2 regions of the Actinomadura sp. NEAU-AAG7 genome follow, and region 2 is predicted to be linked to the other one. Evidence: riboswitches for the same ligand, from Rfam matches in the RefSeq annotation. Region 2 holds a riboswitch; the other holds the start of a gene.

Region 1 (5,260 bases), on a different contig from region 2:
AAGCCTAGCGATCCCGCCACGCCCGCGTCCCGCGCCGACACTCCCCCGCGAGCCGAACCGGCGACCGGTTCCGGAGGCCCGGGGACGGCCCCGGGCCCCCGGCGGGATCAGTCCTCGAACGCCTCCGGCGGCGGGCAGGAGCAGACGAGGTTGCGGTCGCCGTACGCCTGGTCGATGCGGCGGACGGGCGGCCAGTACTTCGCCTCCCGCAGGGCGGGCAGCGGGTAGGCGGCCTCCTCGCGGGCGTAGGAGTGCTTCCAGTCGTCGGAGACCAGGTGGTCCGCCGTGTGGGGGGCGTTCTTGAGGGGGTTGTCCTCGCGGTCGTAGCCGCCCTCGGCGACCCGCTGGATCTCGCGGCGGATCTCGATCATGGCGTCGCAGAACCGGTCGAGCTCGGCCAGGTCCTCGGACTCGGTCGGCTCGATCATCAGGGTGCCCGCGACGGGGAAGGACAGCGTCGGGGCGTGCAGGCCGTAGTCGATGAGCCGCTTGGCGACGTCCTCGGCGGTGATCCCCGTCTCCTTGGTGATCTTGCGGAGGTCGGCGATGCACTCGTGCGCGACCAGGCCGTTGCGGCCGGTGTAGAGGATCGGGTAGTGCGGGGCGAGGCGCGCGGCGACGTAGTTCGCGCCGATGATGGCGCCCTCGGTGGCGGCGCGCAGGCCGTCCGGCCCCATCATCGCGATGTAGGCCCAGGAGATCGGCAGGATGCCCGCCGAGCCCCACGGCGCCGCCGAGATCGGCCCGACGCCCGAGTCCGGGCCCGCCTCCGCGCGGAGCGGGTGGTTGGGCAGGAACGGCGCGAGGTGCTCGCGGACGCCGATCGGGCCGACGCCGGGGCCGCCGCCGCCGTGCGGGATGCAGAACGTCTTGTGCAGGTTGAGGTGCGAGACGTCCGACCCGAACTCGCCGGGGCGGGCGAGGCCGACGAGCGCGTTGAGGTTGGCGCCGTCGACGTAGACCTGCCCGCCGGCCTCGTGCACGGCCGCGCAGACGTCGGTGATCGTCTCCTCGAACACGCCGTGCGTGGACGGGTAGGTCACCATGATCGCCGACAGCCGGTCGCCGTGCTGGGCGATCTTGGCGCGCAGGTCGTCCAGGTCGACGTTGCCGCCCTCGTCGCACTTCACGACGACGACGCGCATCCCGGCCATGACGGCGCTCGCGGCGTTGGTGCCGTGCGCCGAGGACGGGATGAGGCAGACGTCGCGGTGCCCCTCGCCGCGCGCGACGTGGTAGCCGCAGATGGCGAGGAGCCCGGCCAGCTCGCCCTGCGACCCGGCGTTCGGCTGGAGCGACACCTTCGCGTAGCCGGTGATCTCGGCGAGGAAGCCCTCCAGTTCGCCGATCAGCTCCAGGTAGCCCCGCGCCTGCTCGACGGGCGCGAACGGGTGGATGTTCGCGAACTCCGGCCAGGTGACCGGCTCCATCTCGGTGGTGGCGTTCAGCTTCATCGTGCAGGAGCCGAGCGGGATCATCGAGCGGTCGAGCGCGATGTCCTTGTCCTGGAGGCGGCGCAGGTACCGCAGCATGGCGGTCTCGGAGTGGTGCGCGTGGAAGACCGGGTGGGTCAGGTAGGGGCTCTCGCGGCGCAGCCCGTCCGGGATCGCGTCGCCGTCCACCGGGGCCGCCGGGACGCCGAACGCCTCCAGGACGGCGGCGACGTGCTCGGGCAGCGTCGTCTCGTCGCAGGCGACCGCGACGTGGTCGGCGCCGGAGGGGCGCAGGTTGACGCCGCGCTCGCGGGCGGCGGCGACGACCTCGGCGGCGCGTCCGGGGACGCGGGCGAGGACGGTGTCGAAGAACGCGCCGTGCACGACCTCGACGCCGCCGCCGCGCAGCCCGGCGGCGATCTCGGCGGCGCGCCGGTGGGCGCGCTGGGCGATCGCGGCGAGGCCGTCGGGCCCGTGGTAGACCGCGTACATGCCCGCCATGACGGCGAGGAGCACCTGCGCGGTACAGATGTTGCTGGTGGCCTTCTCGCGGCGGATGTGCTGCTCGCGGGTCTGGAGCGCGAGGCGGTAGGCGGGGGCGCCGGCGGCGTCGACGGACACGCCGACGAGCCGTCCGGGGAGCTGCCGCTGGATGCCCTCGGCGACGGCCATGTAGCCCGCGTGCGGCCCGCCGAACCCGTAGGGGACGCCGAACCGCTGCGCGGAGCCCACCGCGATGTCGGCGCCGGACTCGCCGGGCGGGCGCAGCAGCGTCAGCGCCAGCAGGTCGGCGGCGACCACGACCTTGGCATTGCGCTCGCGGGCCTGCGCGGCGACCGGCTCCAGGTCGCGGACGGCGCCGGACGCGCCCGGGTACTGGAGCAGCACGCCGAAGAAGTCGCCCTCGGGGAGCCCGCCGGACAGGTCGGCGGTCACCACCTCGATGCCGAGCGGGACCGCGCGGGTGCGGACGATCTCGATCGTCTGCGGGAGGACGTCGGCGTCCACCAGGAACGTTCCGGGCTCCTTGCGGCGCGACACGCGGTGCGCGAGCGCCATGGCCTCGGCGGCGGCGGTGCCCTCGTCCAGCATGGAGGCGTTGGCGACCGGCAGCCCGGTCAGGTCGCTGACGACCGTCTGGAAGTTGAGCAGGGCCTCCAGGCGGCCCTGGGAGATCTCCGGCTGGTACGGGGTGTAGGCGGTGTACCAGCCCGGGTTCTCCATGACGTTGCGCAGGATCACGCCCGGGGTGGTCGTCCCGTGGTAGCCGAGCCCGATCATGGAGGTGAGGACGGTGTTGCGGGAGGCCAGCTCCCGCAGCCGGGCCAGCGCCGCGGTCTCGCTCAGCGCGGGCGGGAGGTCCAGGGGGCGGGTGGTGCGGATCGCGGCCGGGACCGCGTCGTCGACGAGCGCCTCGGCGCCGGAGTAGCCGATCACGGCGAGCATCCGGGCCTGCTCGTCCTCGGACGGGCCGATGTGCCGGTCCGCGAAGGCGGTCCGGGGATGCTGCGGCGAGGCCACCGGGGCGAAGTACTGGGCTGTCATGGGGAGAGCCTCCTGGCTGCTGCGGTCGCTCAGGGCCACCGCCGGCACGGGCCGGCGGCCGGTCTCCCCCTCTGTCATCGGCACCTGAGAGCTTCCCCCGCGCGCGGCGGGATTTCCCCTTCGGTGAGCCGCCCTTCCCCCGGAGGGGAGATCGACGCCTGCTTTCCAGAGGTGCCTCGCCCAGGCGGTCCTTTTGCCTGAGAGGTTCCGGGGAGGTTGCCCCTTCGGCGCCCCGCACCGGCTTGCGCGAGGGCTCTCCCGCCCAGGGTCGACGGCATGTCTGGGGCAAACCCTACCCGGCGATCGTCGAGCCAGGCTTGGGCGGGCCTCGGGACTTCCGTCCGGAGACCCCGGTGACCTGGGCGGCGGCGGGCATACCCCCCAGTACGATGAGAACGGCCCGCGCGGACGGGCGGTAGGGGCGGCGTCCGGTCGACGAGGCGCCGCCGGTTCTGGGACGCTGATCACGATGACGGATGGCCAGTGCGGCGGCACGGTGTGACACGGCGGCACGAGGCGGCGCGGCCGGCCGATGTGCCCCCGGCCCGCGCCGGGGAGGCGCCCCCGGGGCCGGACACGGAGGCCCCGAGGCGCGGCACGGCCGTGCCCGTGGACGATCCGCCGCGTCCCGACCGGATCCGGCGCCCGGCCGACGCGATCCGGTTCGCGGCCTCGTGCGTGCTGCTCGCGGCCGTGATGCTGCTGGTGTCCTTCGCGCAGCAGACGACGCACGGGCTGCAGACCGACATCGCCGAGGGCACCGCGCACGCGCCCCGGCTGCTGCTGTCGCTGGCGACGCTGGCCTCCAGCTTCGGGGTGCTGGCCGTCCCGGTGGCGTTCGCGGTCGAGCGGGTGGTCCGCAAGGACGGCAAGCGCGTCGCGATCGCGCTGCTGGCGGCGGTGATCGCCTTCCTGCTCACGATCGGGCTGGACGACCTGGTGGTGCCCTCGGCGCCCGGCGGCGTGCTGGACTCGCTGATCTGGGGCGGCACCGAGACCGCGCCGGTGCACACCGACATCGCGCCGGTGATCGCGTTCGTGAGCGCGGTGGGGATGGCGGGCCGGGCCCGCTGGCAGGCCGCGACGTGGACGATGATCGGGCTGGCGGCGCTGACCGGGCTCACCGCCTCCTACGCCTCGGTGGCGGCGCTGGCGGCGACGTACCTGCTGGGGCGGGCGATCGGGCACGGCACCCTCTACGCGGTCGGGACGCCGAACCCGCGCCCGCCCGGGACGGCAGTGGTCGCGGCGCTGGAGCGGCTCGGGTTCCGTCCCGAGCGCGCCGCCTACCTCGACCCGGCGGACGGCGACACCGAGGAGCCCCGCCGGTACGGGGTCGCGCTGGCGCCCGACGAAGACGAGGACGCCGCGCGCGTCCCCGCGCGGCGCGGCGAGTGGAACCTTGAGGTGCGGGTGCTGGACCGCGACCAGCAGACCGCCGGGGTCCTGTACCGCGTGTGGCGGCTGCTGCGGCTGCGCGGCGCGACGACCGGCCGGGCGCTGCGTTCGCTGCGCCGGTCGCTGGAGCAGGAGTCCCTGATGGCCTACGCCGTGGACGCGGCGGGCGCGCGGACGCCGCGGCTGGCGGGCACCTCGGAGGTCGGCACGGAGGCGGCGCTGCTCGCCTACGAGCACGTGCCGGGGCGGCGGCTCGGCGACGTCCCCGACGAGGAGGTCACCGACGGGCTGCTGACCGACGTGTGGCGTCAGTTCCGGCGGATGCAGGCGGGGCGGCTCGCGCACCGGCGGCTGGAGGGCCACGCCGTCCTGGTCGGCGACGACGGCCGCGCCTACGTCACCGACCTGCGGTCCGGGGAGGTCGCGGTCGGCGACCTGGCGCTGCGCCTGGACCTCGCGCAGCTGCTGACGACGCTGGCGCTGCGGGCGGGCCCGGAGCGCGCCGTCGCGACGGCGGCGGCGGTGCTCGGCGAGGAGGCCCTGGCGGCGGCCGTCCCGCTGCTCCAGCGGGTGGCGCTGTCGCGGGCGACCCGGGCGGCGCTGCGCCAGGACCGGGGCCTGCTGACCCGGATCAGGGAGCAGATCGTCCGGCTGAAGCCGGAGACGGAGGCGGCGCCCGTCCGGCTGGAGCGCTTCCAGCCCCGCACGATCTTCAGCATCGTGGCGCTGTCGTTCGCCGCCTACATCGTGATCCCGCAGGTCGCCAGCCTGGACATCGCGCATCTGGTGTCGACGGCGACCTGGTGGTGGGTGGCGGTGGCGCTCGGTGCGGCCACGCTCACCTACCTCGCCGCGGCGTTCATGCTGATGGGGTTCGTCCCGGA
Region 2 (5,260 bases):
CAGCAGCGCGGGCACGAACAGGCCGATCAGACCCGTCCAGATCTTGCCCTTCAGCAGCGTCAGCACGGCGAGCACCAGGTTGATCACCAGCGACGTCACATACAGCCCGCTCAGCGTCGAGGCGCCCGGGTCGGGGGTGACGCCCCCGAAGCCGAACGGGTGGATCCCGAGCAGCAGCAGCCCCGTGACGGCGATCGCGACGAACACCGCGTCCAGGGACGCGCGGCCCTTCTCCGTCCAGTACACGTCGCTGAGGTGCAGGATCAGCGCGAACTCGTCCAGCACGAGCGCGGAGCCCATGCCGAAGACGACCGCCGCCGTCAGGTCGAGCCCGACGTAGGCGTCCGGCGCGGCGAGGCTCGCCACCCCGCCCATGAGCATCAGCACCACGCCGAACACGACGTGGTGGATGTGCAGGTCCCCGGCGGTAACGTTGCGGAACCACCAGCGGACGTCGGCGCGGATGAGCCGTACGTTCACCCGCGTGAGCACGAACGTCACGATGAACGCGACGAAGAAACCGAACAGCGGCAGCCGTCCGGTGTCCATGATGCGCTGCCTGAACAGGTCGATCATCTTCCCCCCGTGGGCTCCATCATGCCCTGTGACGTGCGGGGATATCGTGGGGTTTGCCGGGGATCGATGCCAATCGAGGCGAAAAGCGAGGGAAATGCCACAATGAGCCGTGTCGTGGACCGCTGCGATCCCGCGTGCCGGGCGTGGATCGCCGAGGCCATCCGCAAGGTCGAGGCCGACGCCAACCGCAGCGCCGACACGCACCTGCACGTCTTCCCGCTGCCGCCCGAGTGGGGCGTCGACCTGTACCTGAAGGACGAGTCGGTGCACCCGACGGGGTCGCTGAAGCACCGGCTCGCGCGGTCGCTGTTCCTGTACGCGCTCGCCAACGGCTGGATCCGGGACGACACCACGATCATCGAGGCGTCCAGCGGGTCCACGGCGGTGTCGGAGGCCTATTTCGCGCGGCTGCTCGGGCTGCCGTTCGTCGCGGTGATGCCCGCCACGACGAGCCCGGAGAAGATCGGGCTGATCGAGTTCCACGGCGGGCGCTGCCACCTGGTGGACGACCCGTCCTCGATCTACGACGAGTCGCGGCGGCTGGCGGCCGCGTGCGGCGGCCACTTCATGGACCAGTTCACCTACGCCGAGCGCGCGACCGACTGGCGCGGCAACAACAACATCGCCGAGTCGATCTTCGAGCAGCTCCGGCTGGAGCGCTTCCCCGAGCCGGCGTGGGTCGTGGTCGGCGCGGGCACGGGCGGCACGTCCGCGACGATCGGCCGCTACGCGCGGTACCGGCGGTTCCAGACGCGGCTCGCCGTGGTCGACCCGGAGGGCTCGGCGTTCTTCGGCTCGTTCGCCGACGGGGACCCCGAGCGGACGGCGGCGGGCTCGCGGATCGAGGGCATCGGGCGGCCCCGGGTCGAGCCGTCGTTCCTGCCGTCGGTGATCGACCGGATGATCCAGGTGCCGGACGCGGCGTCCGTCGCGGCGATGCGCTGGACGAGCGAGGTCACCGGCCGCAGCGTCGGCGGCTCCACCGGGACCGCGATGTGGGGCGCGGCCGGGCTGATCGCGCGGATGCGGGCGGCGGGCGAGCGCGGCAGCGTCGTCACGCTGATCTGCGACGGCGGCGAGCGGTACGCGGGCACCTACGGGTCGGACGCGTGGCTCGACGCGCAGGGCCTGGACATCCGCCCCTACCTCGCGGCGCTGGACGCCTTCCTCAAGACCGGCGAACTCCCGGAGCCGAGCCTCCCCTAGGGCCCGTCAGCCGTTGAAGCGGACCGGGTTCACGAGGTCGGCGTAGATCAGCAGCCCGCCCATGACGATCAGCACGGCCGCCATCACGTAGGTGACGGGGAGCGCCTTGGCGACGTCCACGTAGCCGGGGTCGGGACGCCGGAACACGCGGGCGAACCCCTTCTTGAGCGCCTCCAGCAGGGCCCCGGCCATGTGCCCGCCGTCCAGCGGCAGCAGCGGGACGAGGTTGAACAGCCCGACCGCGAGGTTCAGCGAGCCGAGCAGCATCACGAAGTAGGAGACCTTCTCGCCGCCGGTGAGCTGGTCGGAGGCGGCGACGTCGCCGCCGATGCGGCTGACGCCGACGACGCCGATCGGGCCGTTCGGGTCGCGCTTGTCGCCGCTGAAGGCGGCGTTCCAGATGCCGACCATCTTCTGCGGCATCCGCACCAGCGCGCCCACCGTGTGCCCGGTGAGGTCGCCGATCGTCGAGGCGACCGCGCCGGGGCCCTCCCGCTCGACCTTGGTGGTCGGCGTGATGCCGAGGAACCCGACCTCGACGATCTTGTTCTGGTCGTCCAGGTCGCGCATCTGGTTGCGGGTGATCGGCACGTTCAGCGTGAGCCGCCGCCCCCCGCGGTCGACCACCATCGGGACGGTCCTGCCGGCCGAGTCGCGGATCTGCTTCTGGAGCTGCTTGTAGTCCTCGACGGCCCGGCCCTCATAGGAGACGATGCGGTCGCCCTCCTGGAGCCCGGCCTGCTTCGCCGGGGTCGGCGTCGCGCCCGCCGGGCAGTGGTCCACGCTCGCCTGGCTCTTGGGGACCATGCAGGGCGAGACCTCCGCGATCACCGGCTGGGCCTGCTGCATGCCGATGCCCATCAGCAGGATCGCGAAGAAGACCACGGCCAGGATGAGGTTCATCGCGGGCCCGCCGAACATGATCAGCAGCTTCTGCCACCACTTCTTGTTGTAGAACACGCGGTTCTCGTCGCCGGGCCTGACCTCCTCCAGCGCCGCGCCGCGCGCCGACTCGATGAGGCCCTGCCAGGGGCCGGTGCTGATCCGCCGGACCTGGCCGGGGGCGTCGCCCCGGCGCGGCGGCAGCATCCCGATCATCCGGATGTAGCCGCCGAGCGGGATCCACTTCACGCCGTACTCGGTCTCGCCCTTGCGGCGCGACCACATCGTCGGCCCGAACCCGACCATGAACTGCGTCGTGCGGACCCCGAACAGCTTGGCGAACGAGAAGTGCCCGAGCTCGTGCAGCGCGATCGACGCCAGCAGGCCGAAGAACAGGATCAGCACTCCCGCCAGCCAGCCCATGCGTGCCCCTCCGGTCGTGCACCCCGCACCGGGGGGTGGTCTCCAGCAATCCCCTCAGACTACGTCACACACCCCCCGCCGCGCCCCGCCATGGCCCCGTCCGGCAGGGCCGGGCGGACGGTCGAGGCACAGCGGGACGGACGGTCGAGGCGCGGCCGGGCGGACGGTCGAGGCGCGGTCAAGAACGGGTCGCGGCGCCTGGTCGCGAGGGTGACGGCGCTGCTAGCCTGGGCAAAGCCGATGATCCCGTGCGGGAGAGTCCCCGGCCGCCAGCGGGGGACGCCGAAGGAGCAAACCCTCCCCGGAACCTCTCAGGCCCACGGACCGCACGGACCAGGCGACCTCTGGAAAGCGGGGACTCCGCGTCCCCCGCCGAAGGTGAAAGCCCGCAGCGAACGGAGCGGGTGAAGCTCTCAGGCGCCGATGACAGAGGGGGAGGCACCGAGACGCACGGTGCGCGAGTGGGACGATGTGACCACGCGCGCCCGCGACGAAGGAGCCGAACCGATGTCCGCCGAACCGACCGCGAGTAGCGCGAAGAAGACGCCTCTGCACGACGTCCACCAGGACCTCGGCGCGAACCTCGTCGACTTCGCGGGCTACCTGATGCCGCTGCGCTACGCGAGCGAGACCGCCGAGCACCAGGCCGTCCGCACCGGCGCCGGGCTGTTCGACCTGTCCCACATGGGGGAGATCTTCCTGGACGGGCCGGGCGCGGGCGCCGCGCTCGACCACGCTCTGGTCGGCAACCTGTCGCCGATGGCGGTGGGCAAGGCCCGCTACACGATGATCTGCGACCCCGACGGCGGCGTGCTGGACGACCTGATCGTCTACCGGCTGGCGGAGGCGACCTGGATGGTCGTCGCGAACGCCGCCAACGCCGCGACCGTCCGGGAGGCGCTGGTCGAGCGCGCGGCGGGCTTCGACGCCGCCGTCTCGGACCGCTCCGACGACTACGCGCTGATCGCCCTCCAGGGCCCGCGCTCCCAGGCGATCCTCGAAGGGTTCACGGCCGCGCCGCTGGCCGGGCTGAAGTACTACGCGATCCTGGCGGCCAAGGTCGCGGGCGTGGACGCGCTGGTCGCCCGCACCGGCTACACCGGCGAGGACGGCTTCGAGCTGTTCGTCGACTCCGCCGACGCCGTCGCGCTCTGGCGGGAGCTGGCGGAGGTCGAGGGCGTCGTCCCGGCGGGCCTGTCGGCGCGCGACACGCTCCGGCTGGAGGCGGGCATGCCGCTGTACGGCAACGAGCTGACCGCCGAGACCAGCCCGTTCGAGGCGGGCCTCGGCCGCGTCGTCAAGCTCGACAAGCCCGCCGACTTCGTCGGGAAGGCCGCGCTGGCGGCGCAGGCACAGACGCCCGTGGGCCGTAGGCTCGTCGGGTTGGTGGCCCGGGGGCGTCGCGCGCCCCGCAAGGGGTACCAGGTCGTCACGTCCGACGGCACGCCGTGCGGAGTCGTGACGAGCGGCGCCCCGTCGCCCACACTGGGCAGGCCGATCGCCATGGCCTACCTGGACGGCGGCGCCGGGGAGAGCGGCCTCGCCGTGGACGTCCGCGGCAGGCCCGAGCCGGTCGACGTCGTCGACCTGCCGTTCTACAAGCGTTCCTGAGACCTGGAGAGAGAATAACCGTGAGCGTTCCGGAGCAGCTCCGCTACAGCGAAGAACACGAGTGGGTCGCCGGGCTCGACCCCGCGGGCCAGGTGCCCGAGGACGGCATCGTCACCGTCGGGATCACCGCGCACGCCGCGGAGGCGCTCGGCGAGATCGTCTACCTGGAGCTCCACTCGAACGAGGGCGACGCCGTCGAGGCCGGCGAGCCCTGCGGCGAGGTCGAGTCGACCAAGTCGGTCAGCGACCTGTACGCCCCGGTCAGCGGCGAGATCACCGCGATCAACAGCGCCGTGGTGGACGAGCCGAAGGTCATCAACGACGACCCCTACGGCGAGGGCTGGATCTTCAAGGTCCGCATCTCCGGTGAGCCGGGCGACCTGCTCGACGCCACCGACTACAACAAGCTCGTCGAGGAGGGCTGACCGTGGCTTCCGACACCCTCGGCCTCAACGACTCGCTGGCCGCGGCCGACCCCGAGGTCGCCGAGGCCGTCGCCGCCGAGCTGCGGCGCCAGCAGGGCACGCTGGAGATGATCGCCTCGGAGAACTTCGCGCCGGTC

Evidence for each region. A riboswitch is a leader RNA that binds a small molecule or an ion and turns the genes downstream of it on or off. The one in region 2 is predicted to bind glycine.
Region 1: it holds a riboswitch for glycine, as region 2 does, so the genes downstream of both, gcvP (aminomethyl-transferring glycine dehydrogenase) here and gcvT (glycine cleavage system aminomethyltransferase GcvT) in region 2, are expected to answer to the same signal.

What each region holds. Positions count from the first base shown of each region.
Region 1 covers NZ_JAHFZY010000006.1:623,586-628,845, forward strand. Annotated here, with positions in the region: gene gcvP (aminomethyl-transferring glycine dehydrogenase) at 108-2,978, opposite strand; glycine riboswitch at 3,154-3,249, opposite strand; gene KLI87_RS29360 (lysylphosphatidylglycerol synthase transmembrane domain-containing protein) at 3,588-5,260, shown strand, end outside.
Region 2 covers NZ_JAHFZY010000002.1:920,703-925,962, forward strand. Annotated here, with positions in the region: gene KLI87_RS13520 (hypothetical protein) at 1-576, opposite strand, end outside; gene KLI87_RS13525 (PLP-dependent cysteine synthase family protein) at 679-1,782, shown strand; gene KLI87_RS13530 (RIP metalloprotease) at 1,789-3,087, opposite strand; glycine riboswitch at 3,329-3,424, shown strand; gene gcvT (glycine cleavage system aminomethyltransferase GcvT) at 3,595-4,698, shown strand; gene gcvH (glycine cleavage system protein GcvH) at 4,719-5,123, shown strand; gene glyA (serine hydroxymethyltransferase) at 5,126-5,260, shown strand, end outside.